DNA from 2 places in the Nonomuraea sp. KM88 genome. Region 1 is predicted to be linked to the other one. Evidence: predicted binding sites of a transcription regulator. Region 1 holds the regulator's gene; the other holds the start of a gene.
What was found. The regulator HspR, encoded in region 1, represses chaperone genes until heat shock. The targets are predictions, from matches to a motif close to ANTTGAGTCNNNNNGACTCAANT.
Positions count from the first base shown of each region.

Region 2: the regulator HspR is predicted to act here: its motif matches at 3,859-3,881, upstream of lon (endopeptidase La).

Region 1 is NZ_JBQQCC010000018.1:174,671-189,773, forward strand. Features, by position in the region: gene dnaK (molecular chaperone DnaK) at 1-1,179, shown strand, start outside; gene grpE (nucleotide exchange factor GrpE) at 1,179-1,769, shown strand; gene dnaJ (molecular chaperone DnaJ) at 1,791-2,969, shown strand; gene ACTWPV_RS39685 (heat shock protein transcriptional repressor HspR) at 2,973-3,323, shown strand; gene clpB (ATP-dependent chaperone ClpB) at 3,329-5,899, shown strand; gene ACTWPV_RS39695 (hypothetical protein) at 6,142-6,804, shown strand; gene ACTWPV_RS39700 (tetratricopeptide repeat protein) at 7,029-7,559, opposite strand; gene ACTWPV_RS39705 (hypothetical protein) at 7,718-8,053, shown strand; gene ACTWPV_RS39710 (TetR/AcrR family transcriptional regulator) at 8,058-8,717, opposite strand; gene ACTWPV_RS39715 (SDR family oxidoreductase) at 8,747-10,471, opposite strand; gene ACTWPV_RS39720 (CapA family protein) at 10,521-11,615, opposite strand; gene ACTWPV_RS39725 (DUF397 domain-containing protein) at 12,263-12,487, opposite strand; gene ACTWPV_RS39730 (helix-turn-helix domain-containing protein) at 12,544-13,407, opposite strand; gene ACTWPV_RS39735 (hypothetical protein) at 14,063-14,278, shown strand; gene ACTWPV_RS39740 (hypothetical protein) at 14,280-14,930, shown strand; gene ACTWPV_RS39745 (HD domain-containing protein) at 15,087-15,103, shown strand, end outside.
Region 2 is NZ_JBQQCC010000003.1:29,572-44,674, reverse strand. Features, by position in the region: gene ACTWPV_RS09880 (phenylacetate--CoA ligase family protein) at 1-1,253, opposite strand, end outside; gene ACTWPV_RS09875 (response regulator) at 1,333-1,992, opposite strand; gene ACTWPV_RS09870 (sensor histidine kinase) at 1,989-3,509, opposite strand; gene lon (endopeptidase La) at 3,895-6,252, shown strand; gene ACTWPV_RS09860 (MarR family winged helix-turn-helix transcriptional regulator) at 6,358-6,795, opposite strand; gene ACTWPV_RS09855 (methionine ABC transporter ATP-binding protein) at 7,173-8,150, shown strand; gene ACTWPV_RS09850 (methionine ABC transporter permease) at 8,147-8,803, shown strand; gene ACTWPV_RS09845 (MetQ/NlpA family ABC transporter substrate-binding protein) at 8,814-9,635, shown strand; gene ACTWPV_RS09840 (hypothetical protein) at 9,771-10,355, shown strand; gene ACTWPV_RS09835 (AMP-binding protein) at 10,470-12,005, shown strand; gene ACTWPV_RS09830 (S1C family serine protease) at 12,228-13,445, shown strand; gene ACTWPV_RS09825 (ABC transporter permease) at 13,513-14,253, opposite strand; gene ACTWPV_RS09820 (ABC transporter ATP-binding protein) at 14,246-15,103, opposite strand, start outside.

The sequences.
Region 1 (15,103 bases):
GCCCTGCAGCGCCTGCGCGAGGCGGCGGAGAAGGCCAAGATCGAGCTGTCCAGCCAGTCCGAGACCAACATCAACCTGCCCTACATCACGGCCTCGGCCGAGGGTCCGCTGCACCTCGACGAGAAGCTGACGCGCGCCGAGTTCCAGCGGCTGACGGCCGACCTGCTCGAGCGGACCAAGGGCCCGTTCAACCAGGTCATCAAGGACGCCGGCATCAAGGTGGCCGACATCGCCCACGTGGTGCTCGTCGGCGGCTCGACCCGCATGCCCGCCGTCTCCGAGCTCGTCAAGGAGCTGACCGGCGGCAAGGAGCCCAACAAGGGCGTCAACCCCGACGAGGTCGTCGCCATCGGCGCCGCCCTGCAGGCCGGCGTGCTCAAGGGCGAGGTCAAGGACGTCCTGCTGCTCGACGTGACCCCGCTGTCGCTGGGCATCGAGACCAAGGGCGGCATCTTCACCAAGATCATCGAGCGCAACACGACGATCCCGACCAAGCGCTCCGAGGTCTTCACCACGGCCGAGGACAACCAGCCGTCGGTGCAGATCCAGGTCTACCAGGGCGAGCGCGAGATCGCCTCCTACAACAAGAAGCTCGCCACGTTCGAGCTGACCGGCATCGCCCCGGCGCCGCGCGGCATCCCGCAGATCGAGGTCACCTTCGACATCGACGCCAACGGCATCGTCAACGTCTCCGCCAAGGACCTGGGCACGGGCAAGGAGCAGACGATGACGATCACCGGCGGCTCCGCGCTGCCGAAGGACGACATCGAGCGGATGATGCGCGAGGCCGAGTCGTACGCCGAGGAGGACAAGAAGCGCCGCGAGGAGGCCGAGGTCCGCAACAACGCCGACGGGCTCGCCTACCAGACGGAGAAGTTCCTCCGCGAGAACGACGACAAGGTCCCCGGCGAGATCAAGACCGAGGTCAACGACGCCCTGGCCGAGCTGAAGAAGGCTCTGGAGGGCACCGACACCGACGTCATCCGCACCTCGGCGGAGAAGCTCGCCACCGTCAGCCAGAAGATGGGTTCGGCGATCTACGCCCAGAGCCAGGGCCAGCAGGCCGGCGGCGAGGGGGCCCCGCAGGACGCCGCGTCCGGTCAGGAGGGCCAGAAGGCCGATGACGACGTGGTCGAAGCCGAGATCGTCGACGAAGACCAGCCGAAGAAGGACAAGTGATGCCGGCGCGTGAAAACGGGCACGAGGAGCCAGTGATCCGCGACAACCGCAAGATCGACCCCGAGACGGGCCAGGTGCGCGAGGCCCCGGCCGACGAGCAGGAGGCGCCCGCCGAGGCGCCGCAGGCGCAGAACGGCGAGCTGGCGGCCCAGCTCGCCGAGCGGACCGCCGACCTGCAGCGGCTGCAGGCCGAATACACCAACTACCGCAGGCGGGTCGAGCGCGACCGGGTGGCGGTCCGCGAGCAGGCGGTCGCGGGGGCGCTGACAGAGCTCCTTCCCGTGCTCGACGACATCGGAAGGGCCCGCGACCACGGCGAGCTGACCGGAGGCTTCGCGAAGGTGGCGGAGTCCCTGGAAGCGGTGCTCACCAAGCTGGGGCTCAGTCCCTTCGGACAGAAGGGCGACCCGTTCGACCCGACGGTCCACGAGGCGCTGATGCACAGCTACTCGACCGAGGTGACCGAGCCGATCGCCGTCGAGGTGCTGCAGCTCGGCTACCGGATGGGCGACAGGGTGCTACGCCCGGCGCGGGTGGCCGTCGCCGAGCCCGAGGACGCCACCCCCGCGTCCGATGACGACGACAACTGACACGAGGACGAAGGGCCGTAGATGAGCACCAAGGACTACTTGGAGAAGGACTACTACGCCGTCCTTGGTGTGCCCAAGACCGCCACCGCCGACGAGATCAAAAAGGCCTACCGGAAGCTGGCCAGGCAATACCACCCCGACACCAACAAGGGCGACGCGACCAAGGAGACCAAGTTCAAAGAGGTCTCCGAGGCGTACGACGTCCTGTCCGACAGCAAGCGCCGCAAGGAGTACGACGAGGCGCGCACGCTGTTCGGGTCCGGGGTGGGCGGCCAGCGGGCCGGCGGCGGTGGCGGGTTCCCGTTCGACTTCGGCGACCTGTTCGGCGGCACGGCGCAGCCGGGTTCCGGCGGAGGCGCGGGTGACCGGCTCGGCGACCTGTTCGGCGGGCTGTTCAACCGGGGCGGCTCCACCCGCACCTCGACCACGTCCAGGCCGCGGCGCGGCCAGGACGTCGAGTCCGAGGTGACGCTGACGTTCACCGAAGCGGCCGAGGGCACTACGGTGTCGCTCAGGCTCACGAGTTCGGCCGCCTGCGCCGCGTGCACCGGCACGGGCGCCAGGGCGGGCACGACCCCCAGGGTCTGCCCCACCTGTGAGGGCACCGGGGCGGCCAGCCGCAACCTGGGCAACTTCGCCTTCTCCGAGCCCTGCCGCGACTGCAAGGGCCGCGGGCTGATCGTGGACGACCCGTGCCCCGTGTGCGAGGGCAACGGCCGGGCCAAGAGCACCCGCACCATCCAGGCCCGCATCCCCGCGGGGGTGGCCGACGGCCAGCGGGTCAGGCTCAAGGGCAAGGGCGCCCCGGGCGAGAACGGCGGCCCCGCCGGCGACCTCTACATCCAGACGCACGTCAAACCGCATGCCGTGTTCGGCCGGTCGGGCGACAACCTGACGATCACCGTCCCGGTGACGTTCACGGAGGCCGCTCTGGGCGCCGAGATCAAGGTGCCCGTCCTCAAGGGCATGCCGGTGACGCTGCGCATCCCCCCGGGCACGCCCAACGGCCGCACGTTCCGCGTGCGCGGCAGGGGCGTCACCCGCAAAGACGGCACCAAGGCCGACATGCTCGCGACAGTCGAAGTGGTGGTGCCGAAGACGCTCGACGACAAGTCGCGCGAGCTCCTCACCGAGTTCAACACCGCCAACGCCAGTGAGGACCCACGCGCTGAGCTCATTCAGCGAGCCAGAAGCGAGTAGCCGATGGACGCCAACTATTTCGACCTGTCAGATGACACACCCGTTTATGTGATCTCGGTGGCCGCGCAACTGTCGGGGCTGCATCCCCAGACCCTGCGCCAGTACGACCGGCTGGGGCTGGTCAGCCCCGGCCGCACCGCGGGGCGCGGCCGCCTCTACTCGACACGCGACATCATCCAGCTCCGCGAGGTGCAGCGGCTCTCCCAGGAGGATGGCATCAACCTCGCGGGCATCAAGCGGATTCTCGAGCTCGAGAACGAAGCGCTGCGGCTGCGGGAGGAGGTTCACCGCCTGCGTGCCGAGATGCGGATGGTCCGAGCGCTGATCCGCTACGAGCTGCCACCGGGGGCCTAGAAAAGATGGACTACAAGCTCACCCAGAAGAGCCAGGAGGCGCTCTCGGGTGCCATGCGGCGTGCCGCCGCCGAGGGCAACCCCGAGATCGCCCCCGTTCACCTGTTGACCACGCTGCTCTCCCAGACCGGCGGCACCGCCGTGCCGCTGCTCGAAGCCGTCGGCGCCGACTGGCGCGCGCTGCGGGCGCGGGCGGAGGAGCAGCTGGCAACGCTGCCGAAGGCGCAGGGCGCGACCGTGGGGGCGCCGTCGAGCTCGCGCCACCTCCTGACGGTCATGAACACCGCCGCCCAGCACGCCAACCGGCTCGAAGACCTCTACGTCTCGACCGAGCACCTGCTGGTGGGCCTGGCCGCCGACGGCGGACCCGTGGCCGACCTGCTGAAGGCTCAGGGCGCGACGCCGCAGGCGCTGCTCGACGCCTTCGAGAAAGTACGCGGCCACGCCCGCGTCACCAGCGAGACCCCTGAGGACACCTACCAGGCGCTGGAGAAGTACGGCGTCGACCTGACCGAGCACGCGAGGGGCGGCAAGCTCGACCCGGTCATCGGCCGCGACTCCGAGATCCGCCGCGTCATCCAGGTGCTCAGCCGCCGCACCAAGAACAACCCGGTGCTCATCGGCGAGCCGGGCGTCGGCAAGACCGCCGTCGTCGAAGGGCTGGCCCAGCGCATCGTGGCCGGCGACGTGCCCGAATCGTTGCGCAACAAGCGGCTGATCTCGCTCGACCTGGGCGCGATGGTGGCGGGCGCGAAATACCGCGGCGAGTTCGAGGAGCGGCTCAAGGCCGTGCTCTCCGAGATCAAGGAGAGCGACGGGCAGATCGTGACGTTCATCGACGAGCTGCACACCGTCGTCGGCGCGGGGGCCGCCGAGGGCGCGATGGACGCCGGCAACATGCTCAAGCCCATGCTGGCCCGCGGCGAGCTGCGCATGATCGGCGCTACCACGCTCGACGAATACCGCGAGCGCATCGAGAAGGACCCCGCGCTGGAGCGCCGCTTCCAGCAGGTCTACGTGGGCGAGCCCACGGTCGAGGACACGATCGCGATCCTGCGCGGGCTCAAGGGCCGCTACGAAGCCCACCACCAGGTGCAGATCGCCGACAGCGCGCTGGTGGCCGCCGCCGCGCTGTCCGACCGCTACATCACCAACCGCTTCCTCCCCGACAAGGCCATCGACCTGGTCGACGAGGCCGCCTCGCGGCTGCGCATGGAGATCGACTCCCGTCCCGTGGAGATCGACCAGCTCCAGCGCAACGTCGACCGGATGAAGATGGAGGAGCTGGCGCTGTCCAAGGAGACCGACGAGGCCTCCGTCCAGCGGCTCGAACGCCTGCGCCAGGAGCTGGCCGACCGCCAGGAGGAGCTCAACGCCCTCGTCGGCCGCTGGGAGCACGAGAAGGCCGGGCTCAACAAGGTCGGCGAGCTGAAGAAGCAGCTCGACGAGGCCAGGAGCGCCGCCGAGCGGGCCCAGCGCGACGGCGACTTCGAGGCCGCGTCCCGGCTCATGTACGCCGAGGTGCCGCGGCTGGAGCAGGTGCTGAAGTCCGCGTCCGAGGCGGCGCAGCCCGACAACACCATGGTCAAGGAGGAGGTCGGGGCCGACGACATCGCCGAGGTGATCTCGTCGTGGACCGGCATTCCCGCGGGGCGGCTCCTGGAGGCGGAGACGGCCAAGCTGCTGCGCATGGAGGAGGAGCTGGGCAGGCGGCTCATCGGCCAGCAGCAGGCCGTACAGGCCGTTTCCGACGCCGTACGCCGCAGCCGGGCCGGCATCGCCGACCCCGACAGGCCGACGGGCTCGTTCGTGTTCCTCGGGCCGACCGGTGTGGGCAAGACCGAGCTGGCCAAGGCGCTGGCGGAGTTCCTGTTTGACGACGAGCGGGCGATGACCCGCATCGACATGAGCGAATACTCCGAGAAGCACAGCGTGGCCAGGCTCGTCGGCGCGCCCCCCGGCTACGTCGGCTACGAGGAGGGCGGCCAGCTCACCGAGGCCGTCAGGCGGCGCCCGTACACCGTGGTGCTGCTCGACGAGGTGGAGAAGGCCCACCCCGAGGTGTTCGACATCCTGCTGCAGGTGCTCGACGACGGGCGGCTGACCGACGGCCAGGGCCGCACGGTCGACTTCCGCAACACGATCCTGATCCTCACCTCCAACATCGGCTCGCAGTTCCTCGTCGATCCCAAGCTGGAGAACGGCGCCAAGCGCGAGGCCGTCATGGGGGCGGTGCGCAACTCGTTCAAGCCGGAGTTCCTCAACCGGCTCGACGACGTGATCCTCTTCGACGCGCTCGGCTCCGAGGAGCTGGCACGCATCGTCGACCTGCAGGTCGACCGCCTGGCGCAGCGCCTGGCCGACCGCAGGCTGACGCTGGAGGTCACGCCGGCGGCCCGCGAGTGGCTGGCGCTGACGGGCTACGACCCGATGTACGGCGCCCGCCCGCTGCGCCGCCTGGTCCAGTCGGCCATCGGCGACAAGCTGGCCAAGGCGGTGTTGTCGGGCGAGATCGCCGACGGCGACAAGGTCATGGTGGAGCTCGGCGACGACGAGCTGCTCATCCAGCGCGGCTGAGGCCTGGCCGGGAGCCCGGAGACCCGAACGGTTTCCGGGCTCCGCGAGCTCCGCGGGCTCCGGCGTGTCATGCCGCGGTCATGCGGCATGGAGCTGGGTAAGGTTCGCCCCACACTTCGGACAAGCCGCGCTCCCCCGGCCGGCCGGCTGGCTACGTTCAGCGTTCGTCAGATCAGCGAAATCGATCAGGGGGACGTGCAGTGTCATCCCAGAAAGTCCGAAGCATCCTCGCGGTGGCGGCGGTGACCGCTGGTGTCACGTGGTGGGCCGCGACCCCCTCGACGGCTGACTCCTGCTCGAACACCAAGCCGGTCGTGTTGTCGCCGGACTCGGCCCTGTCCTTCTGCCACGAGCAGTCGAGGGTGGACATCAACGACGGCGGCACTGGCGGCAGCCGGATGGTCGCCGAGGAGTCGGGCAAGCTGGCCATGGCGACCGGGCGGCTGGCCAGGCAGCTGGGCCTGACGGGCCTGGCCGCCGGAAAGTCGGCGCTGGGCGGCGCCGACATCGGCGGGGTCGCGGCGACCTGGGGCATGCCGATGCTGACCTCCGCCTCGCCCGTGGTGTTCCCCACGGTGCCGGGCCGGGCCGGCATGAAGGACGTGTCGACCCTGTCGAGCGTGCCGGCGCTGCCCTCCCTGCCGTCCCTGCCCGAGACGCCGCTGCTCGCCAAGCTGCCGGCGGAGATGTCGCTCGGCCAGGCCGCCCACAGCAGCCGCATCGCGGGCTCCCGCATCCCGTCGCCGAAGGACCTGGACAAGCCCGTCCGCGAGGTCGGCGAGGACGTCATCGGCGTGCTGCTGCCGAAGGCGGTGGAGAGCGTCGAGGGCACCTCGATGCTGACCGGCGGCCGGTCGGCGGTGCCGGGCGTCACGGGGGTCACCGACGGCCTCGGCCTGCGGTGAGCACGCAGTCCGCCGTCCATCTCGTCCGGGCGCGGAACGTGCCTGCCGCGCCCGGATCTCCATAACCGAAGGGGCCGCAGCCGTCCGGCCGCGGCCCCTTCGCATCCTGCCGCCGTTCTGCGGGCCCTGTTCTGCGGCGCTGTTCTGCGGGCATGCCGCAGCGAACTCCGGCCACCGGCGGCCCCGCCCTGGGACGGGCCGCGACGTCGCGCGAGGCGATCGGGTCAGGAGACCATCTCGTCGAGCTCGTCCTCCGGGAGCCCGAGATCGACCCTGATGCGGTAGCGGGTGCGCAGCAGCGCCACCTGCTCGGGGTCGTTCTCGTCGCAGTCGAGGACCGCCTGGGTGGCCCATTCGAGCCCACCCCGGAGGTCTCCGTAGGCGACGAGCGTCTCGGCGATCGTGTGGGCGGTCGCCGTGGAGACGTCGCCCTCGGCGCGTATCGTCTCGATGACCTCCCTCGCCTCGTCGGGCCTGTCGAGCTCGAAGAGCGTGTCGGCGATGCCGGCACGCGGGTCGAAACCCGCCTCGCCACCGTCCTCGACCGCGCGCTGGAAACACTCCATCGCGCGCGCCGGCTGGCCCGCCGCCCGCCACTCCTCGGCGGCGAGGACCAGGATGGAAGCCCGGGAGACGTCGCCCGAGGAATAGTCGAGCGCGACGTCGTAGAGCCGACTGGCCAGGGAATCGTGGTCGTCGGCCAATAGAGCCTGCTCAAGCAGACGATCAAGGTGCTCACGGGTCACATGCGCCACACCGCGAGACTACCGAGCCGCCCGGCCGTTTGCCTGGCCAATCCACACACTCACAAATCGGTAACGACTCGCCCAACTCTGCGTCCCCTGAGCGTGTTCGTGCAGGTCACAGGGCATATAGCAGATGCTCCGCTGTCAAGCGAGCGAAGGGGGCCGTGATGGGCGTGTCCAAGCAGATGACCTTCACGCTGGCCTGCGCTGTCGTACTGTCGGCCCTCGTCCCCGGCCTCGCCGGCTATCTGTCGGCACGTCTCGAGGCCATCGAGTCGGCGGAGCGCAGCCTGCGCGCCCTGGAGACCCGGCTGCACATCAGGGAGGCCAGGGACGCGCGTCCCGTCTCCTACCCGGGGCCGTGCCTGCGCACGCCTGCCGCGCCGGGTTATGAGGAACTGCCGACGGCCGCGCTCGGCCAGCGGCGGCACTGGCAGCCGGACGACGTGCCCGCCTGGCTGCCCGGTCTGGTGACGGAGCCGCCGTACGCGGGCGGCCACTGAGCGCTCAGTCGTGCGGCGACCATGAACGCAGCTGGCGGGAGAGAAAGCCGCGGATCAGGTGTTTGGCCGCCTCAATGATCTCCGGTTCCCCGTCGGGATCGCGGCGGAAGGCGAGTTTCAGCACCGCGTCGCCCGCCTCGACCGCCACCAGCACCGCGAGGTCGAGCTCGGGGCTGTCGGCCAGGCCGAACTCCTTCAGGAACAACCCGCGCAGCCGCCCGGCGATCACGGTGTTGTTGTCGGAGTCGGAGTCGAGCAGGTTGAGGTCGACGACGTCACCGAAGTGCAGGCTCTTGAAGCCGGCGACCGTGCGGTGCATGTCGACGTATTCGTCGATGATCGCGTCGACCGCCTCCCACCACCCTCGGTGGTCCTCCTCCAGGAACTTGCGGTCGACCCGGCGGACGAACTCCTCGACGTTGCGCCGGGTGAGCTCCTGCGTGATCGCGCGCTTGTCGGGAAAGAACTGGTAGACCGACCCGATCGCCACGCCTGCCCGTTCGGCGATGCGGGTGGTGGACAGGGCTTCGTACCCGGTCTCGTCGAGCAGTTCGGCGCAGGCGTCGAGCATGCGCTCGACGCGCCGGGCGCTGCGGCGCTGTGCGGGTTGCCGCCTGAGTGCTTTGGGCTGGCTGCAGTCTTCATCAATTTGCGGCGAGGACACGGAATCATCTTCTCCCGTACGTGCGATCGTTACCCGCGATTTCTGGATACCGACGTGGTTCCGGTCAACCGTGCCAGCCCGCGCATCGCCCGTGGCGAAATCCGCGATAGGGCGTATCCGATTTTTCCTTCCAGGTTGACCGGAACGACCGCCTGATTTCTGTGCACCGCACGCAGAACGTGCGCGGCCACGCGCTCGGGTGGATATCCGCGCCGCGCCAGGCCGCGTACGGCGTCGTCGTGCAGGTCCGCACCGGTGTACATGGCGTTGCGGGCGATGGCCGTGGAGACGAAGCCCGGGCAGATGGCGCTCACCCCGATGTCGTGCCCGGCCAGCTCGGCCCGCAGGCAGTCGCTGAGCATCTTCACCGCGGCCTTCGAGGCGGAGTACGCGGGCAGCAGCCGTGAGGGCGCGAAGGCGGCCAGGGAGGCGATGTTGACGATGTGGCCGCCCTGGCCGCGCTCGACCATGGCGGCGGCGAACAGGCGGCATCCGTGCACGACGCCCCACAGATTGATGTCGACGGTCCTGCGCCAGTCGTCCACGGTGTGGTCGAGAAACGATCCGACGACCGCGATTCCGGCATTGTTCACCACAATGTCCGGCACTCCATATTGGGCGATGATATTTCGCGAGAAGTTCTCCATTTCCTCCGTATCCGCGACATCGACCCGCACCGCGTGTGCCGTACCCCCGAAGTCCTTCCCGATCGTCTCGGCGGCCCGCCGGGCGGCGGCGAGATCGATGTCCGCGCAGACCACCTCGGCGCCGTGCGCCGCGAACGCCCGCGCCGTCGCCAGCCCGATCCCCGACCCGGCCCCCGTCACCACCACCAGCCGCCCGCCGAACGTCCTCCGCCCGCCCCCCACCCGCGCCCGCCGCAACGCCGTGCCGGCCCGGGCGCCCTCGACATGGCAGGCGAACTCGGCGATCATCCCGGCGACGGCGCCGGGACGGCTGCGGTGGGCCCAGTGCCCGGCCGCGAGCCTGCGGCGCCACAACCCGCTCACCCACCGGTCGAACGAGGCCGGCAGCGCGGGCGTCACGAACCGGTCCCGCGTGGCCTCGATGATCTGCACGGGCACGTCGGAGACGCTCGGGTCGAGGCCCGGGTCGCCGAGCGTGGCGGCCATGTTGCGCCGGTAGAGCCAGAGCCCGTTGCGCCCGTCCTCGGCCAGGGTGGGCGCCGGATGCCCCGGCCGTGGCGTGACGCCCTCGCCGAGCAGGGCGCGGGTGACGATCCGCGGCATGACGGAGCCCCAGGCCAGCTCGGGCAGCGCGGGCAGCAGGAAGGCGCCGATGTACCACGACCTCATCCGCTGCGCCGCGACGTCACGCCGCCGCCCATGCCGCATGAAATGCCGCATCTGCCGCAGCCCTGGCCCGCCCAGGCTGGTGAACGAGGCCACCCGGTCACGGATGCCCTCCCGCGCGACGGCCTCCCAGCCCTGCAGCGATCCCCAGTCGTGGCCCACGAGGTGGACCCTGGACTTGCCCACGGCGTCGAGCACTGCGCCGAGGTCGGCGATCAGGTGGTCGAAGTCGTAGGCGCGCCGGTCGCGCGGGGCCGAGGACCTGCCCGCCCCGCGCACGTCGTAACGCACCACGTGGAAGCGGTCGCGCAGGAGCGCGGCCACCTCGTCCCAGACGCGGTGGGTGTCGGGATAGCCGTGGAGGAGGACGATCGTCGGCCGGTCGGGGTCACCCTCCTCGAAGAGCGCCAGGCGTACGTCACCGGACTCGACCCACCGCATCGCGACCTCCTATTGGACGCACTGTCCAGCAGAATACCAACGGGAGGGATCACTTGCCGGGCCGGGCCGACAGGCCCGTACACGAGCGCAACTCCTTCCAGTCCGCGACCGCCCGCGTCCTGGACGAGCCCTTCATCGGCACCGGGACGCCGCCCTGGATGGTGGCCGGCGTCCAGCTGTCCTTCAGCACCTTCCGCCCGTTGATCGTCAACGTCAGCACCCCGGTCCTGCCCGTGGTCGCCGGGTTGGAGTTGTAGAAGACGAAGTTGCCCATGCCGTAGTTGACGTACGCGTTCTTGAGATAGCCCGACCCGAGCAGGATGTGGGCGTGCCCGCCGACCACCACGTCGGCGCCCGCCTCGACCAGCTTGGGGGCGAGCGAGCGCTGCGCCGGGTTGGGGCACTTCTGCATCTCGGTCCCCCAGTGCAGGTGGACGATCACCGTGTCGGAGTTCTTGCGCGCCTTGCGTACGGCCCGGAGCAGGCTCGCCTCGTCCTTGGCCGAGGCCAGCCCGCCCTTGCCGGACGTGGCCGTCCACGACTGGATGAACTCCGCGTCCATGACCTGGGTGGCCCCGATGATCGCCACCCGGTTGCCGTTCACGGTCTTCCGGTACGGCCGGTACGCCCGCGCCGCGTCCTTCCCGATCCCCACCACGGGGAACTTGCTGCGCTTGATCGCCGCCAGCGTGTCGGCCAGCCCGTCGTCCATGTAGTCCATGCCGTGGTTGTTGGCCATGGACGCCACGTCGACCCCGGCGGCCTTCAACGCGCTCAACGCGCTGGGCGGGGCTCTGAACGTGTACTGCTTGCCCGGCGCCGGCGTACCTCCGGTGGTGATGGCCGTCTCCAGGTTCACCATGGATAAATCGGCCTTGCGCAACACGCTCGCGATCGGCCCCAGAGCCGTGCGCGGGTTGGAGAGCCGGGGGCGCAACATCCCCTCGAAGTGCACGTCCCCGCCGAAGGCGATCGTGTACGGCCGCCGCTGCGGCGTCGGCTTCGCCGAGGGCGTGGCCGAGGGCGTGGAGGGTGCCCGCTGCTGCTCCACCTGCCCGCGTTGCGGCTCCCTCTCAGGCGGCGACGAGCATGCCGCCAGGGACACGACGACAGCGAACACCGGGAGGGCATGGGGGAGTTTCATCTACCGCCACTTCCACTCGAATCCTGTCTTCCAGGGATCGAGCATGCCATGCAGGGCGGTTACCGTGCAGTCCACACGTTTGACAATAAATCGGACATCGCGTCACGCGGCCCGTCGTTCCGCCTGGCCACACGCGCGACGGCCCGACGACCCACCACGGACAGCCGTGCGCCCTCCTCCGACGTCGACCGACCCCACCTGATCAGCGACGTCGGCCGCCGGAGGTCACGGGCGGCTCGGAAAGCGCGTCGTCGAACACGGGGAGCACCATTCATAGGGCGTCGCCCAGGGCCTGGCCTTTCCCGACCACCGCACAAGAACGGCCTGCGCCCCATCCAGGACGCAGGCCGTTCGCACCATATTTTTTCGCGGGAACGGGCCGGGAGACGGCCATTCATCTCGCCCTGTCGGGCCCCGGCAATAAATGCTTGAGAAAAGAGTGCGGGGCGCCGCTGTCACGGAGGCGGGATCGCGCGGATATCGGGGGCACCTGATGCGTGCCGCTTGATCAACCGGACTGTGGGTGTGCCATCATTGGAAGGTCTTCTGTGCTCAAGTCTGCAGGTGAGCCGGAGTGCGGCGAGGCGTGCCAGGCCTCGTCTCGAACGGCCCTGAAGGTTGTGTCAGCAACACGCCAGGGCCGTTCTCTATGCGCCGGCCCCTAGGGTGGCCATGTCGAATTCACCGTCACGGACTCCCGCGGTGAAAGCCTCCCACTCCGCCGGAGTGAAGACCAGGACAGGGCCGTCCTGCTCTTTACTGTCGCGCAGCGCGACATTACCGTTGGCCAAGGGTGCGACTTCAATGCAGGCGTCTGCGCCATTGCAGAAGGTGCTCTTCCGCCAAGCCGCCTCGACAGGTTGGATGTGCATGCTCTCCCCAAATAGACAAAGGGGCCCCATTGCCCCTTGTTGAGGTTTCGGTGTTACTAACGCCGCCACAGCATAGCTTTACGTTGGATGAGCACGCGCGACTCGTCCTCATCCAGCGCCTCCGACCTGATGTGGCCGAAGGCCGCCTCATAGCCTGCCACGCGTTCGAGATCCTCGACGAAGTGGGCGGTGTACAGCTGTTCGAGATAGACCACGTCGTCGAAGTCACGGAACTTCAGATGGATGAACGCGCTCGTGTTCACCGGGTGAAGTGCGTCCAGGGCGAGGACATGGATGCTGACGTGCGGCAGCAGGGAGATCTCCAGGAGATGCTCCATCTGCTCGCGCATCACCGAAGGCTCCCCGAAGCGGCGCGTCAGCGCCGACTCATCCAGCACGACCGTGAGCGCGCAGGGATGTGCCCGGTGCAGAACGCGACGCTGCCGGTCGAGGCGGGCCTCGACGCGGCTCCGGACACCGCTGTGCGTGATGCGCGCGATGCCCCGGGAGGCCAGGATGACTTCCCGCGCGTAGTCCTCGGTTTGCAGGAGACCGGGCACGATCTGTGGTTCCCACGATCGTTGTGAGGTCGCCTCCGCCTCAAGCCCGAGGAATCTTGTGTATTCCTCAGGAAGAGTGTCTTCGTAATCTTCCCACCACCCGCGCTGCTCCGCATCCCGCAACAGGCCGAAGAGCTCGTCAAGTTTCGTCCCGTCGACGCGGTAGAGCTCGGCCAGGGCCTTGATGTCGTCGGCGACGGGCATGGTCTTGGCCGCCTCGATGCGGCTGACCTTGCTCGCCGACCAGCCGAGTTCGCGGGCGGCCTTGGCGCCGGTGAGTTTCCTTCGCTCCCGGAGGAGGCGCAGCTCCTGCCCGAGCCGGAGCCTGCGTACTGTGGGACTGCCCTGCTGCGATGGCACCGTCCACTCTCCTTGTCGGGAATGAAGGTGTAGCCGGAAGGGGTCGTTTGGGGGCCCGGCTTTGTGGGCCGTACGGCCAATCGTACATGCAACTTGCATGGATAGTCGCGTACGGCCTTGCCATGAAGGCTTTCACGGGGAGAGCGTAGGGGCAAGACAGGCTCGGTAGGGGTGGCGAAGCCGGAGTTCGTGGCAGGTCGACCGACCTATGACTCTTCTCGTGCAAGTTGCATCGCAAGCCGTGAAGCAAGTCGCGAAGAAACTTAAATCTTCCCTTGCCTAAAGTCTTGCAGCATCGCAGGCCTAGGGGGACGATCGATCTCAGGAGGGACCTTGGATGGTGAGGAGGCCGACATGACCACACGGCCGTACGCATCAGGCCTTCCGCCCACGATCGCGCGCCCTCACGCGGGCCGCCTCGCCGGCAACGTCGCCGTCCCGGAACTGAGAATCCACCCCAGGGAGGCCACTTGCCGGAAGGACCACTTCATCGCCTGACCGCGCAGCGAGAGTCCGCTCATTCGAGCACGCAAAAAGCCGGTCCGAGGCCGATATCCGACTCGCCGCATATGGGCTGCCACCCTGCGACGAGACCGGCCATCAGCCGTCGGACCGGCCAAGAAGCCACCTCAAAATGCCGCGAAAGGGGTCTTCTATGTACTCACAAGGTACCAAGGGACTCAGCCGAATCAAGTCCCGGATCCGGGAACTCGTCGCATGGGCCGACCGGGAGATCTGCATGGAGCCCGACGAGTTCGCGCACCGCATGGGCTGGACCGTCGAGCGGGTGGGACTCGGCGCCCGCCGCTACCGCGACCCGCGCTTCGACCAGCTCCGCCTCCCGCACCGCGTGACGGAGGAGGTGTCTTGACGTGCCGAGGAACCCGCGTAACCAGATCTACCCCGGCTACGAGGACCTGCCCGCCCCCGGCCGGAGCGGCCGGTTCGTCAGGCTCTGGCGGATCCGTACGGAGCTGCTGCTCGCGGCGGCGCTGACGCTGTTCACGCTGTCGCTGCTCGGCGCCGCCCAGGAGGGCCGGTGGATGCCCTTCATCCTGCTGAGCAGCGCCATCTCGGTGCCGGCCGCGACCAGGACCGGCCGCAACTGGGTCACCTCGCACATCTGGTGCGTGATCTCCCGGCACCGCCTGCAGCGGGTCTGCCTGGAGACCACGATGCACACCAGGGCCGGGCGGATCCCGCTGGTGCTCTGGATCACGCCCACGTCCAGGGGCGAGAAGGCGCTGATCCTGACGAGGGCCGGGATCTGCGCCGAGGAGTTCGAGGCGTACAGCGAGGAGATCGCCGCAGCGTGCTGGGCCAGGAGCGCGAACGTCTACCGGCACCGCACGCGCTCGCAGTTCCTGATCGTGGAGATCGTCCGGCGCGACGAGGCGCCGGGCACGGCCTCCCCCGGCCTGGACAGGTTGTACGGCCGGCGAGCGTGGACCTCGCTACGGCCCGACTTCGAGGAGCCGCCTGATCTCCGCGCGGACATGACGCTGGCGCGGGCCGGCCACTAGACCTGGGGGACCGCGCCTACCCCAGGGGCACGAGCCCCGGAGACCACGCGGGGGCTCCGGGGCTTCCCCATGCGCTCGACGTTCCGGGTGGTCACGCACCGTTCAGCGGAGATCCGGTCAGGATTTCACCATCCCGGGTGATCACCGCACAATAGGGTGTCGCGCGTGACTAT
Region 2 (15,103 bases), on a different contig from region 1:
TCGCTGTTCAGCCGGAGCAGCTGCGCCAGGATCGACTCGCCCGCCGCCCGGGCGATCTCCTCCGATGGCTTCTCGTCCGGCATCAGCTCCACCGTCACCGTGAGATGCCGGTCGCGGTCGGCGTCCTCGCTCACCTCCAGCACGAACTTGCCCGTCACCCGGCCGCTGATCGCGGGCTGCTCCAGGCCGATCGCGATGTTCTCAGGGAAGACGTTGGCGCCGTAGTAGGAGACGGTGAAGTGGCTGCGGCCGAACACGTACACGAAAGGGCGCTCGGGGCCGCGCGCGGCCGGCTCGAAGCCGTGCCGGCGGACGAAGGCCAGCATCTCGTCGTACGCGACCAGCCCGCCCTCGTCGGCGATGTGGTAGCGGATCAGCGGGACCCCGTTGTCGCCCGAGAACAGCAGCGTGCCCTGGTGCTCCTCGAAGAACCGCACCTCGGGGTCGTACTGGACGAGGGTCGGCAGCCGCGACTCGCGGAAGAGCTCCCTGGCGGCGTCGGGACGGGCGGACAGGAACCGGCGGATCTCGACCGACAGCGGGGTCTCGTTGCCCAGCACGCCCGCGTCCGCGGTGCCGTAGAGGGAGGCGATGCCGCGTACCGGGTCCTCGATCCCCGCCCGACCGGCGACCAGCGCGCGCCACTCCTCGCTGAACACCTCGCCCGCCGTGACCAGCCTGACGTTCCAGCGGTGCCACGGAAGGTCCTCGGTGTCGATGACGTTCTTGAGGAACGGCGGGTAGCCGAGCAGCACGACCTGGTCGAAGTGGGGGGCGAGCTCCGGCAGCACGCGCAGGATCTCCCTCCGGTCGGTCCCTGGGGCGACCACGGTGATCGGGTAGCCGCGCGCGGCCAGCTGGCGGCAGCACTCGACCGTGAACAGGCCGCCCACCCAGGTGCCGAGGGCGAAGCAGACGACGGCCAGGGTGCGGCGTTCATGGGCGGCGAACGAGTCTCTGAAGACCTCCTCGAAGCGGGCGGCGATCACCTGCTCGTCGGCCGCCGACCTCGGCCAGAACGACGGCTCGCCGGTGGAACCGGACGACACCGCCACGATGTCCCCGATCACGCCGCCCCTGCACAGGTCAGGGAGGGGATGGCGACGCGTGTAGGTCTCCTTGGTCGTCATCGGCAGCCGCGCGAAGTCCTGAGACGTACGGATCTTCCCGGGATCGATGGAGTTCTCCGCCAGAAAGGCGCGATAGGCGGGAACGCTCGCCGCCACCTGCTGGAAGAGCGCAACCGGGTCCATCAGCCGACTCTACGGCGAACCCGCCCCCAACGAAACGCCCACACCCGCTGCTTACCCGGTGGTCGCCGCCGTGAGCGTCTCATTCGCCGGGGCGGACCAGACCCGTCTCGTAGGCGAAGACGATCGCCTGGGCCCGGTCGCGCAGCCCGAGCTTCATCAGCACCCGCCCCACATGCGTCTTGACCGTCTGCTCGGCCACGAACAGCTTGGCGGCGATCTCCTGGTTGGACAGTGCCTGGGCGACCAGGGCGAGCACCTCCGTCTCCCGCTCGGTCAGCTCGTCGAGCCGCCGCCCGCCCGGCACCGGCCGTGGACCGCCGAGCCGGGCGAACTCGTGGATGAGCCGCTTGGTGATCGACGGGGCGATGAGCGCCTCCCCACCCGCCACCACCCGCACCGCCTCCGCGAGCTGCGCGGCCGAGGCGTCCTTGAGCAGGAACCCGCTGGCTCCCGCCCGCAACGCTTCGTAGACGTAGTCGTCGAGGTCGAACGTCGTCAGGATGAGCACCTTCGTCGACTCCTGGCGGGCGAGGATCTCCCTGGTGGCCTCGAGACCGTTCATGACCGGCATGCGCACGTCCATGAGCACCACGTCGGGATCGAGCTCGGCGGCCCGATCCACGGCCTCCCGCCCGTCGGCCGCCTCGCCGGCGACCTCGATGTCCGGCTGGCCGCTCAGGAACACGGTGAACCCCGTGCGCACCATCCCCTGGTCGTCGGCGATCAGAACCCGGATCAAGCGTTCTCCCTCGTCACGATCGGCAGCACTGCGCGTACCTCGAAGCCTCCACCGGACACGGGCCCGGCGTCGAGCGAGCCCCCGAGCAACGCCGCCCGTTCCCGCATCCCCACGAGCCCTTGCCCCGCCCCGCGCGCCGTGTCCTGGCCTGGCCCGCGAGCGGTCTCGCCGCCCGCCCGACGTGCCCCGTTGCGGAAAGCCTCGTGCGGGACGTCGGCAGGGACATCAGCAGGGACATCAGCAGGGGCGCCGGAGCCGCCGGTGCCCGCGGCGCCGCCGGGGCCGCTGCCCGGACCGTTGGCCACGCACAACCGCAACTCGTTCCCGTCGCGGGTGATGTCCACCGCGACGGGCGCTCCCGGCGCGTGCCGCATCACATTGCTCAGCGACTCCTGCACGATCCGGTACGCCGACAGCTCAACGGCGGGCGGGAGCCCGTCGAGCGGGCCCGACCGCTTGACGAGCACGGCCAGCCCGGCGGCGCGGGCGTTGGAGAACAGCTCGTCGATCCGGTCGAGCCCCGGCTGGGGCGCGGTGTCGGTGCGGCCGTCCTGGTCGCGTAGCACGCCGAGGACCTGGCGCAGCTCCGCGATCGCCTCCAGCGACAACCCGCGGATCTCGGCCAGGCCCGCCTCCAGCTGCACCGGGTCGCCGGCCGCCTTGAGCGGCACCGCCTCCGCCTGGATCGCGATCACCGACATGTGGTGGGCGACCACGTCGTGCAGCTCGCGGGCGATGCGGGTGCGCTCGGCCAGCACGGCCTTGGCGCTCTCGGCGACCTGGGAGCGGAGCTCCTCGACCACGAGCTTGGCCGTGGCCGAGCGCCTGACTCGTACGTTGTAGCCGAACAGCACCGCGACGGCCGTGACGACCGATACGAGCGGCATCGAGTTGGGGTCGGCGATCCAGGCGGTGAGGACCGTGAGGATCCAGACGACCCAGGTGATCTGCCGGTCGCAGCGCACGGCCACGGAGTAGAGGACCAGCAGGTAGGCCACGATCACGGGGGGCGCGTAGGGCAGGGCTCCGGGCGGCCCGGCCGTCTTGGCCACCCAGAGGACGAGGGGCATCGACACGAAGGCGACCCGCCACGCGGCCAGCGGCCAACGGTCGCGCAGCGCCACGGGCAACGCGACCGTCAGAGCGGTGAGGTAGGTGAGCTGCTCGCCGACCGGCAGCCGGGCCCGGAGACTCCAGTCGTTCACCATGGACTGGGTCACCCCGAACAGGGCGAAGGCCAGCGCCAGCTCGGCCAGCTGGAGGAGGTTGACCGTCCTCAGCGGCACGAGCACCGCCAGCCAGCGCGGCACGGTGAAGACCAGGCGGCGGGGGGACGGTGGCGGGTCGGCGTCACCCTGCCACAGGGCCCGCGCGAAGGGCCGCACCAGCCTCAGCGCCACATCGCTCGCCGGCCCGTCGCTCCACCGTGGCGAGTCACCCCTGACGTGCTCGTCGCCGGGCGCGGCATGCGGACCCGTAGCGGGCAGGGCGCCAAGGGCTCCGTCGGGCCCTGCCACGGGCCCTGCCACGGGCCCTGCCACGGGCCCTGCCACGGGCTCTGTCGTGGGTTCCGTCGCGAATGTCGAAGGCTCCGTCGCGGGCATCGTCGCGGGTTCCGTCGCTGGTCCGGCGCCGGTCGTGCGGTCGGCTGCCTCGCCGGAGGCCGCGCGGGAACGGCCGGGACGCCGGCGGGCGAGGTCGCGGGCGCGTCGGACGGAGATCACCTGGTCAAGCTTACGGTCGGGCCGTCGTCGGCCGCGTCACACCAGGGGTTGATCCCGCTGTCGCCCTCAGGTATCCGATTACATGCTTACGATCGCCGTGAGCGAACATCGGCAAGGAAGGGAACAATCCGAGGCTCCGATGAATTGAGTCGGATGTACTCAACCCTTTGGAGTTCGCATGAGTGAGAGCTTGATCCTTCCGGTCCTGCCGCTCGACGACGAGGTCGTCCTGCCGGGCATGGTGGTTCCGCTGGACCTGTCCGACTCCGACGTGCGCGCTGCCATAGACGCGGCCCGTGCATCTGGTGGCAACAAGCCGCGGGTCCTCCTCGTTCCCCGCATCGACGGCCGTTACGGCGCCATCGGCGTGCGCGCGGTGGTCGAGCAGGTCGGGAGGCTTCCGGGCGGCGAGCCCGCAGCCGTGGTGCGCGGCGTCGACCGCGTCCGCGTGGGCACCGGCACGACAGGCCCCGGCGCCGCGTTGTGGGTCGAGGCCGACACGATCGACGCCGTCGCCGCCGGCGAGCGCGCCCAGGAGCTGGCCAGGGAGTACAAAGCGCTGGCCACGACGATCCTGCAGAAGCGCGGGGCCTGGCAGGTGGTCGACCAGGTCAACCAGATCGACGACCCCTCGGTGCTGGCCGACAGCTCCGGCTACACCCCCTGGCTGAGCAGGGCGCAGAAGGTCGAGCTGCTCGAGGCCGCAGATCCCGCCGACCGGCTGGCCAAGCTGGTCGAGTGGTCGCGCGAGCACCTCGCCGAGCTCGACGTCGCCGAGACGATCCGCAAGGACGTCCAGGAGGGCATGGAGAAGCAGCAGCGCGAGTTCCTGCTGCGCCAGCAGCTCGACGCGGTGCGGAAGGAGCTGAAGGAGCTCAACGGCGACTCCGAGACCGAGGAGGAGGACTACCGCGCCCGCGTCGAGGCGGCCGACCTGCCGGAGAAGGTGCGCGAGGCCGCGGTCAAGGAGGTCGACAAGCTGGAGCGGACGCCCGACCAGTCCCCGGAGACCGGCTGGATCCGCACGTGGCTCGACACGATCCTCGACATCCCGTGGAACGACCGCACCGAGGACACCTACGACATCGCAGGCGCACGGGCCGTGCTCGACGCCGACCACACGGGCCTGTCCGACGTGAAGGACCGCATCATCGAGCACCTGGCCGTGCGCAAGCGCCGCCAGGACAAAGGTCTCGGCGTGGTGGGCGGCCGCCGCAGCGGCGCCGTGCTCGCGCTGGCCGGCCCTCCCGGAGTCGGCAAGACCTCGCTGGGCGAGTCCGTGGCCCGGGCGATGGGGCGCAAGTTCGTCCGCGTCGCGCTCGGCGGCGTGCGTGACGAGGCGGAGATCCGCGGCCACCGGCGCACCTACGTCGGCGCGCTGCCCGGCCGCATCGTCCGCGCGATCCGCGAGGCCGGCTCGATGAACCCCGTCGTCCTGCTCGACGAGGTCGACAAGGTCGGCGCCGACTACCGCGGCGACCCCACGGCCGCCCTGCTCGAGGTGCTCGACCCGGCCCAGAACCACACGTTCCGCGACCACTACCTCGAAGTCGAGCTCGACCTGTCCGACGTGCTGTTCCTGGCCACGGCCAACGTCCTGGAGGCCATCCCCGGGCCGCTGCTGGACCGGATGGAGGTCGTCACGCTCGACGGCTACACCGAGGACGAGAAGGTCGCGATCGCCCGCGACCACCTGCTGCCCAGGCAGCTGGAGCTGGCCGGGCTGACCGCCGAGGAGGTCACGGTCGAGGAGGCGGCGCTGCGCAGGCTGGCCGCCGAATACACCCGCGAGGCCGGCGTGCGCTCCCTGGAGCGGTCGGTCGCGAGGATCCTGCGCAAGGTGACCGCCAAGGACGAGTTGCCCGTCACGGTCGGAGAGGACGACCTGGTCGGCTACATCGGGCGGCCGAGGTTCGTGCCGGAGTCGTCACTGCCCGAGTCCCGCCAGCGCACCTCGGTGCCGGGTGTGGCCACCGGCCTGGCGGTCACCGGCGCCGGCGGCGACGTGCTCTACGTGGAGGCGTCGATGGCCGACCCGGAGACCGGCGAGACCGGCCTCACGCTGACCGGCCAGCTGGGCGACGTGATGAAGGAGTCGGCCCGGATCGCGCTGTCCTACCTGCGCTCGCACGGCGCGGAGCTGGAGCTGCCGGTCACCGCGCTGAAGGACCGCTCGGTCCACGTGCACTTCCCCGCGGGTGCCGTCCCCAAGGACGGCCCCTCGGCCGGTGTGACGCTGACGACCGCGCTGGCCTCGCTCCTGTCGGGGCGGCTCGTCCGCGGTGACGTGGCCATGACCGGCGAGATTTCGCTGACCGGGCGGGTGCTGCCGATCGGCGGCGTCAAGCAGAAGTTGCTGGCCGCGCACCGCGCGGGCATCACCACCGTCCTCATCCCGGCCCGTAACGAGCCGGACCTGGACGACGTGCCCGAGGAGGTCCGCGACGAGCTGACCATCCACGCGGTCAGCGACGTGCGCGAGGTCCTGGATCTCGCGCTCACCCCGGCTCAGGTCGCCTCCTCCGTGGCGGCCTGACCCCCACCGCCCGCCGTATCCGAACATGTCCGGGTACGGCGGGCGGCGTGTCTGCGCCCGTGGCTTCGGCGGCGGGATGTCGTTCGCGGCCCTGGCCGGGGAGTGTCAGCCCCGGCCGTGTGAGCCGTCCGTCACCAGCAGGGCCTCCAGCTGCGTCAGGAGCGAGACCGCGCGTTCGGCGTCCTCCCCGTCCGGTACGGCCCGGCGTACCACCTCCGCCACGGGTGTGGTGGCCCGGCGGAACAACGCCTGCACGGTGGTGTCGGGGACGCGCACCCGGGTGCGCCGGCCGTCGTCCGGGTCGGGTTCGGTGGCCAGCAGGCCGCGCTCGCGCATCCGGGCGACCGAGGCCGACACGTGGCTCTGGGCGAATCCCGTGCGGGCGTGGATCTCCCCGACCGTGCTTCCCGGATGGCCCAGGACGTCCTCGAAGACCGCCTCCTCCCCGGGGGTGAACATCGGCTCTCCCTCGTCGCCCGTCGACATCGACAGCTCCACCAGCCGCCGCCCCAGCCTGCGCAGTCTCGCGGTGTTCATGACCATGGCAGGACATTACATCGCTACCGATGTATCTCCAGCGATATAAATAGCGAAGTGACACGAATCACGCGTCGACCGGGGAATGGGGGCATCTCGCCGCGTCGTTAGCAACGGCGTGAACGAGGCATACGCGAACGACCAGGGCGCCCGCCGGGGCGTCTCGTGTTGTCGCATGCGTATGGGGCGAATTCCAGCCCATTAGAGCACCCCGTCCGCCCGTTCTCCTCGAAGGTCCTCATGATCACACCAGGTTTCGTGCTGCGCAGGCTGAGCCACCTGCCCTTCCACCCGGGCATGCGCTGAACGCCGGCCACCTGCTGTTCGATCCTGTACGTTTCCGCGGCCCCGACGACGGCCGCCCACAGTGGTGGGGATGATTCGTGATCCAGGCTTCAGGCCTGCGCAAACACTATGGCGAGACCGTCGCCCTGGACGGTGTCGACCTGCACGTGCGCGAAGGCGAGATCTACGGCGTGCTCGGCCAGAGCGGCGCGGGCAAGAGCACGCTGCTGCGCTGCGTCAACCTGCTCGAACGCCCCACCGCGGGCACCGTCACGGTCGCGGGCCAGGATCTGACCGCGCTCGGCGACGGCGAGCTGAACCGGGCCAGGCAGCGCATCGGCATGATCCACCAGCACTTCGCGCTGCTCTCCTCGCGCACGGTCGCCGGCAACGTCGCCTTCCCGCTGGAGGTCATGGGCGTGCCGCGGGCCGAGCGCCGGCGCAGGGTCGCCGAACTGCTGGCCCTCGTGGGGCTGGACGGGCGCGGCAAGGACCGCCCCCACCAGCTCTCCGGGGGGCAGAAGCAGCGGGTCGGCATCGCGAGGGCGCTGGCGGGAAACCCGTCGGTGCTGCTGTCGGACGAGGCCACCTCCGCCCTCGACCCGGCCACCACCCAGTCGATCCTCGCCCTGCTCAAGCGGCTCAACACCGAGCTGGGCCTGACGATCCTGCTCATCACCCACGAGATGGACGTCGTCAAGACGGTCTGCGACTCCGTCGCCATCATGTCGGAGGGACGCATCGAGGAGTCGGGGGCCGTCGCCGACCTCATCAGGACGCCGGGTTCCCGCCTGACCAGGGAGATCTTCCCGCTGCCCGAGCCCGCCCGGCCCGGCGTGGTGACGCTGACGTTCACCGGTGACCCGGGCCGGCCGGTCGTGTCGGAGGTCGTGCGGAAGTTCGACGTGGACGTCAGCATCCTGGGCGGCTCGATCGAGGAACTGGCGAGCGGATCGGCCGGGCGGCTGCGCGTCGCGCTCGACGGAGCCGAGACCGGTGCGGCGCTGGCGTACCTGCGTGACTGCGGGCTGATCGTCGAAGTCGCGGGGGAGACCCGGGAAGGCAGGGCCGCATGACCTGGGAGGAGATGCTGCCCCTGCTGTGGCCGGCGACGGTGGAGACGGCGCAGATGGTCGGCTGGTCGACGTTGTTCACCGTGCTGTTCGGGCTGCCGCTCGGCGTGGCGCTCGTGGTGTTCGACCGCGGCGGGCTCCGGCCGATGCCGGCGCTGAAGCAGGCGCTCGGGTTCGTGGTCAACATCGGGCGCTCGCTGCCGTTCATCGTGCTGATGATCGCGATCATCCCGTTCACCCGCCTCGTCGTCGGCACCACGATCGGCACCGCCGCCGTGGTGGTGCCGCTCACGGTCGGTGCGGTGCCGTTCTTCGCGCGGCTGGTCGAGACGGCCCTCAGGGAAGTCGGTACGGACGTCGTCCAGGCCGCCCAGGCCATGGGCGCCGGCCGCGCGGCGATCGTGCGCAAGGTGCTGCTGCCCGAGGCGCTGCCCGGACTCGTGGCGGGCCTGACCGTGACCGTGGTCGCGCTCATCGGCTACTCCGCCATGGCCGGCACGATCGGCGGCGGCGGGCTGGGCGACCTGGCCATCCGGTACGGCTACCAGCGGTTCGAGACGCTGGTGATGATCGTCACCGTCGTGGTGCTCATCGTGATCGTGCAACTCCTGCAGAGCCTGGGCGACTGGGTCGCCAGGCGCCTATCGCACAAGTAAGGAAAGAATCATGAAATTTGGTCGCATTGTGGGTGCGGTTGCGCTGGCGTTGTCGCTCGCCGCATGCGGTACGTCGCAGTCCGCCACGAAGGAAGCCGAGTCGGCCGACAGCGTGCTCAAGATCGGCGCCAGCCCGGTGCCGCACGCCGAGATCCTCGGCTTCGTCAAGGAGAACCTGGCCCCGGCCGCCGGCCTCAAGCTGGAGGTCGTGGAGTTCACCGACTACGTGCAGCCGAACACCCAGCTCGACGAGGGCCTGCTGACCGCGAACTACTTCCAGCACAAGCCGTACCTCGACGACTTCAACTCTTCCAAGGGCACCGAGCTGGCCTTCGCCGCGCCGGTCCACCTGGAGCCGCTCGGCCTGTACTCGAAGAAGATCACCGAGCCGCAGGCGCTGCCGGCGGGCGCCACGGTCGCCGTCCCGAACGACGCCACCAACCTGGGCCGCGCGCTCAAACTGCTGGCCGACCACGGCATGGTCAAGCTGAGGGACGGCGCGGGCACCGCCGCCACCGAGCGCGACGTGACGGAGAACCCGAAGAACCTGCGCTTCCAGCCGCTGGAGGCGGCGCAGCTCCCGCGCTCGCTGGAGGACGTCGACGCCGCGGTGATCAACGGCAACTACGCGATCGAGGCCGGGCTCAAGCCCGCGTCGCAGGCGCTGGTGCTGGAGAAGGGCGAGGGCAACCCGTACGTCAACGGCCTGGTCGTGCGGGCGGGCCACGAGAAGGACGCGAACATCGTGACCCTCGGCAAGCTGCTGCGGGACCAGCGGGTCAAAGATTTCATCCAGCAGAACTACGCCGGCTCGGTGATTCCCGCACAATGATATTGAGAACGCGTGTGACGGCCGGGAATAACGGGTGATCAATGCCATTGCGGTGGCAAGTCATTTGTAAGCGGCGCGCAATCCGCCGGGCGTATTAAAACAGGGTCAGCAAAACCCTCTCCCGAGGAGGCCCAAGTGCGATTCGTCTCGCGAATCATGCTCGGCGTCGTCGCCGCCCTTCTGGTGGCGCTCATCGCTCCTGCCGCCGCGAACGCGACGGCAGGCGGCACGGCATCCGAAACCCGCTCCTACTACGTGAGCTGGGGACCTTATGACTCCACCGACCACAAGGCCGAGGCATCCGGCCACGTGGCGGTCGACAAGAAGCGCGTCAAGCACTGGTACGTGAAGTGGGTGCCGGTGAAGAAGCGGGTGTGCTGGGAGGACCGTAAGGGCCACAAGCACTGCAAGTGGGTCGTGAAGAAAATCAAGAAGCACGTGTGGCAGTGGCGGTACGACCACTCCTACACCGTGCGCAGCACCCTCTCCAACCACAAATGGTGGGGCCAGAACAAGTGCGCGTGGGAAACGTTCAAGGTTGTGCGTGAGGACGGTTCCTCGTATGTCGAGCGGTTCCGCAACTGCGACAGGCACCCGAGGCGCTTCTCCTTCCACGCCACGGACGTCGACCACATCTACGTGGACGTGAGCAGGGGCGGCCGTCACCACCCGACCGGCCACCACAGCGGCTGGCAGGACGTCTTCCACGCGGGCGCCTGACACGGCGGCGTAGGAGCCGCGGCCTCGACGACGGGGCCGCGGCTTCGCCATGCCGGAGGAAGCCCGCGAATCGGGTTATGGCGGGAGGGCAGGCGACCGAATACTGTTCTGTTCATGTATCCGGGAGCCATCGCAGCAGCCACCCCAGACAAGCCCGCTGTGATCATGGCGGGCTCCGGGAAGGTCGTCACCTACCGCGAGCTGGACGAGGAGTCGAACCGGCTGGCCCACCTGTTCCGCGCGGCGGGACTGCGGCCGGGCGACCACATCGCCTTCATGCTCGCCAACCATCCGCTCTTCCTGGCCATCGCCTGGGCCGCACACCGCTCGGGCCTGTCCTACACGCCCGTCAGCTCGCGGCTGCAGGCCGACGAGCTGGCCTACATCGTCGGCAACTGCGGCGCCCGCGTCTTCATCGCGAGCGCCGACCTGGCCGGCGTCGCCACCTCGATCGTCGACGCCACACCGGGCGTCGAGCTGCGGCTCATGCTCGACGGCGTGGCCGACGGCTTCGCGTCGTACGAGGAGGCGGTCGCGAAGCAGCCGCTCACCCCGATCGCCGACGAGTGCCTCGGGGCGGACATGCTCTACTCCTCCGGCACCACGGGGCGGCCGAAGGGTGTCAAGACGGCCTCCACGCACGGCCCGCTCACCGAGCCCGGGATGTTGTTCAAGCTCATCGAAGCCCTCTTCGCGCCGTCGTCCGGCAGCGTCTACCTCTCGCCGGCGCCGCTCTACCACGCCGCGCCGCTGCGCTACTCCCTGACGTTCCAGCGGCTCGGCGCGACGGTGGTGGTGATGGAGCGCTTCGACCCCGAGCAGTACCTGGCGCTGGTGGAGAAGTACGGGGTGACGCACTCGCAGCTCGTGCCGACGATGTTCATCAAGATGCTCAAGCTCCCGCCAGAAACCCGCGCAAAATACGATATTTCCTCGCTCAAGTATGCGATCCACGCCGCCGCCCCCTGTCCCATCCCCATCAAGGAACAGATGATCGACTGGTGGGGCCCGATCATCCACGAGTACTACGCGGGCACCGAGGGCAACGGCTTCCTCTACGTCGACTCCGAGAACTGGCTCCGGCGCAAGGGCACCGTCGGCCGCTCCCTGCTCGGCATCGTGCACATCTGCGACGAGGACGGCAACGACCTGCCGCCGGGCGAGCACGGCACGATCTACTTCGAGAACGGCGGCCGCTTCGAATATCACGGCGACCCCGGCAAGACCCGCGCGGCGCAGGACCCGCGGGGGAGGGGCTGGACGACCCTGGGGGACATCGGCTACCTGGACGCCGACGGCTTCCTGTACCTCACCGACCGCCGCTCGTACATGATCATCTCGGGCGGGGTGAACATCTACCCGCAGGAGGCCGAGAACGTGCTGTCGGTACATCCGAAGGTCGCCGACGTGGCGGTGTTCGGCGTGCCGGACGAGGAGATGGGGGAGCAGGTCAAGGCGGTGGTCGAGCCGGCGTCCATGGCCGAGGCGGGCCCAGGGCTGGAGGCGGAGCTGATCGCGTACTGCCGCGAGCGCCTCGCGCACTACAAGTGCCCCAAGTCGGTCGACTTCCGTGAGGAGCTGCCCCGCCACCCGACGGGCAAGCTCTACAAGCGCCTGCTGCGGGACGAGTACTGGCCGGCGCAAACGTAAAAGTTCGGCCACGGTCGGAAAGCGCCGGCGGCGGCCGGGAGCAGGGTGGGGCCGCCGTCCGCGAGAAATTTCTGACCACGATCTCGCTCCCTGCGACCGGCCCTTGACCAGCGGTGATAAACGACATGTCAAAGCGCCCCGACGCGGCCGATCACGACCTTAAACGGCTCTTACGCGTGACTTGGCACTCTTGAGTCATCGGGACTTGAGGGAGATGGACGAATGGACGCGAACGAGCCTCGCGAGCAGAGCACCGGCGGGTGGAGCCAGTTCGGGGCCACCCCGCCGTCCGCCGGGGGCTTTCCCCGGCGCGACACGATCAGGATGGAGCAGCCGCCGCCCCCGCCGCCCGCGCCGCCGAAGAAGCCGGGTTTCTCCGCCGGCAGGAAGGCGATCGCCGGGCTGGCACTGGCCGCGGTGGCCGTCGGCGGCGGCGTCGTGGGCGCCGCCGTGGCCACCTCGTTCCAGCCCGAGCCGGTCGCCAGCACCGGAACGCCGAGCCCCGTCTTCAAGCCCGCCGCCGACCAGCTGACCGTCGCCGACGTCGCGGCGAAGGTGCAGCCGACCGTGGTGATGATCAAGGGCCAGACCCGTGAGGGCTCGGGAGTCGTGCTGTCGGAGGACGGCCTCATCCTCACCAACAACCACGTGGTGGAGCCCGGCGGCGGGCAGATGACCGTCAAGTTCAGCGACGGAAAGACGGCCAAGGCCACCGCCGTCGGCACCGATCCCGCCACCGACCTCGCGGTCATCCGCGCGGAAGGGGTCTCGGGGCTGCCCAAGGCCACGCTCGGCGACAGCGACAAGCTCAAGGTGGGCGACGCCGTGCTCGCCATCGGCAGCCCTCTCGGCCTGGCCGGGTCGGTCACGGCGGGCATCGTCAGCGCGCTGGACCGTACGCTGACCACTGGCGACGAGCCGCGCCAGCAGCTCCCGCCGAGCTGGCCCCAGCAGCAGGAGAGCAGCGGCACCACGATCGGCGGGGCGATCCAGACCGACGCCTCGATCAACCCGGGCAACTCCGGCGGCGCGCTGGTGAACGCCGCGGGCGAGCTGGTCGGCATCAACACCGCGATCGCCTCCGAGGCGGCCGGCGGCGGCGTCGGCTTCGCCATCCCGGTCAACACCGCCAAGCAGGTGTCCGAGCAGCTCATCACCAGTGGCAAGGTCACCCACGCCTTCCTCGGCGTGAGCGTCACCGACGCCACCGGCGACGTGCCGGGCGCCCTGGTCCGGCAGGTCACGGCGGGCAGCCCGGCGGAGAAGGCCGGTCTGCAGGAGGGCGACCTCATCACCAAGATCGCCGGCAAGGCGGTTGACGGCGGAGATACTGTGGTGGGACAGGTCAGAGGTTTCAAACCCGGCCAAGAGGTCAAGATCACATATATGAGGGACGGCAAGGCCGACGAGGTCACCGTCACCCTCGAAGAGAAAAAATAACAAGGACCCCCTCATGGACGGGTGTGCCGTTGAGATCGCTGCGGACTCGGCGGCACACCCCCCATGATCAGGAGAATCGGCGGCCCTCGTCGCGGCGGTAGGCCCATCCGGCGGCCACCGCCGCGGCCACGGTCCACACGGCCAGCATGACCACCGAGACCAGGTCAGGGCTGGTGCCCGCCGTCACCGCCCACAGCAGCTCGGCCGCGCCCCTCATCGGCGTGTACGGCGAGACGACCCCGATGAAGTCGGGCAGGTAGGCCGGTGGCACCAGCAGCCCGCCGAGGATCGCGAGCGGGAAGAACAGCAGCTGCGACACCGCGATCACGGCCTTCGACGGCAGCACGTAGCCGAGGAACAATCCCATCAGCATGAACGGGATCCCGCAGGCGACCAGCACGCCCAGCCCGGCCAGCAGCCTGAGCGGCGTGATCGTCGCCTCCGTCAGGAACGCCGCCACCAGCAGCACGGGCACCACCGAGGCGAGCATGACGGCCAGCGTCGACAACATCCGCCCGGCGAAGCGCGGGAACGGGCCCGCGGGAAGCGTGCGCAGGTAGGCGTTCCACGGTTGCTCGCGGTCCGTGGCGACGGCGATGCTCAGCCCGATCAGCGCGCCGGACGTCGCGCCGAAGAACATCATCGACGCCGATGCCATCGTGGCCGCCTGGGCGTGGTCGCCCGCCATCGGCACCACGAACGCCACCATGGAGATGGCCGGGAACAGCGCGCTGGCCAGGAGCCCGATGGGCACCCTGATCTGCTCGGTCATGAGATAGCGGGTGTGCGCGGCGACCATGCTAGACATGCGCGGCCTCCTTCGAGGTGATGGCGAGGAACGCCTCTTCGAGCGTGGTGGGCTTGATCTCGAGACCGGTGAACGGCGTGCCGCCCGTCACGAGCTCGACGACCAGCCGGTCGGGGTCGGTGGTCACCAGGCTGACCCGGCCGTCGCCGTCGCGTTCGGCGCCGAGCACACCCGGCAGCCGCGCCACGTCGGGCAGGTCGGCGGTGAAGGAGACGCGCCGCACCCCCACGATGTCGCGTACGGACTCCATCGTGTCGTCGGCCAGCACGCGCCCGTGGCCCACCACGACGACCCGCCTGGCCAGAGCCTCGATCTCCTCGATGTAATGGCTGGTGACGAGCACGGTGCCGCCCTCGTCGTGGAAGGAGGCGATGCCGTCCCACAGGGAGCGCCTGGCCTCGACGTCGAGCCCGGTCGTCGGCTCGTCGAGGAAGACCAGCTCGGGGTTGCCGGTGAAGGCCAGCGCCACGGCCAGGCGCCGCTTCTGGCCGCCGGACAGGCCGCCGACCTGCCGCTTGACCAGGTCGCTCAGGCCGAAGCGGGACAGCAGCTCGTCCTTGTCGCAGGGCTCGGGGAAGTGCGCCGAGACGAAGTCGACGATCTCCCCGACGCGTGACGTCTCGGGCAGCCCCGTCTCCTGCGGGGTCACGCCGATGCGGCGCCGCACGGCCGGGTCCTGCGGCGAGCCGCCGAACAGCGTGATCGTGCCGGAGGACGGGCGGCGCAGCCCCACGAACAGGTTGATGAGGGTGGACTTGCCGGCGCCGTTGGGGCCGAGCAGCCCGACCAGCTCGCCCGCGCGGATGTCGAGCGAGACCCGGTCGAGCGCGAGCATGTCTCCGTAGCGGCG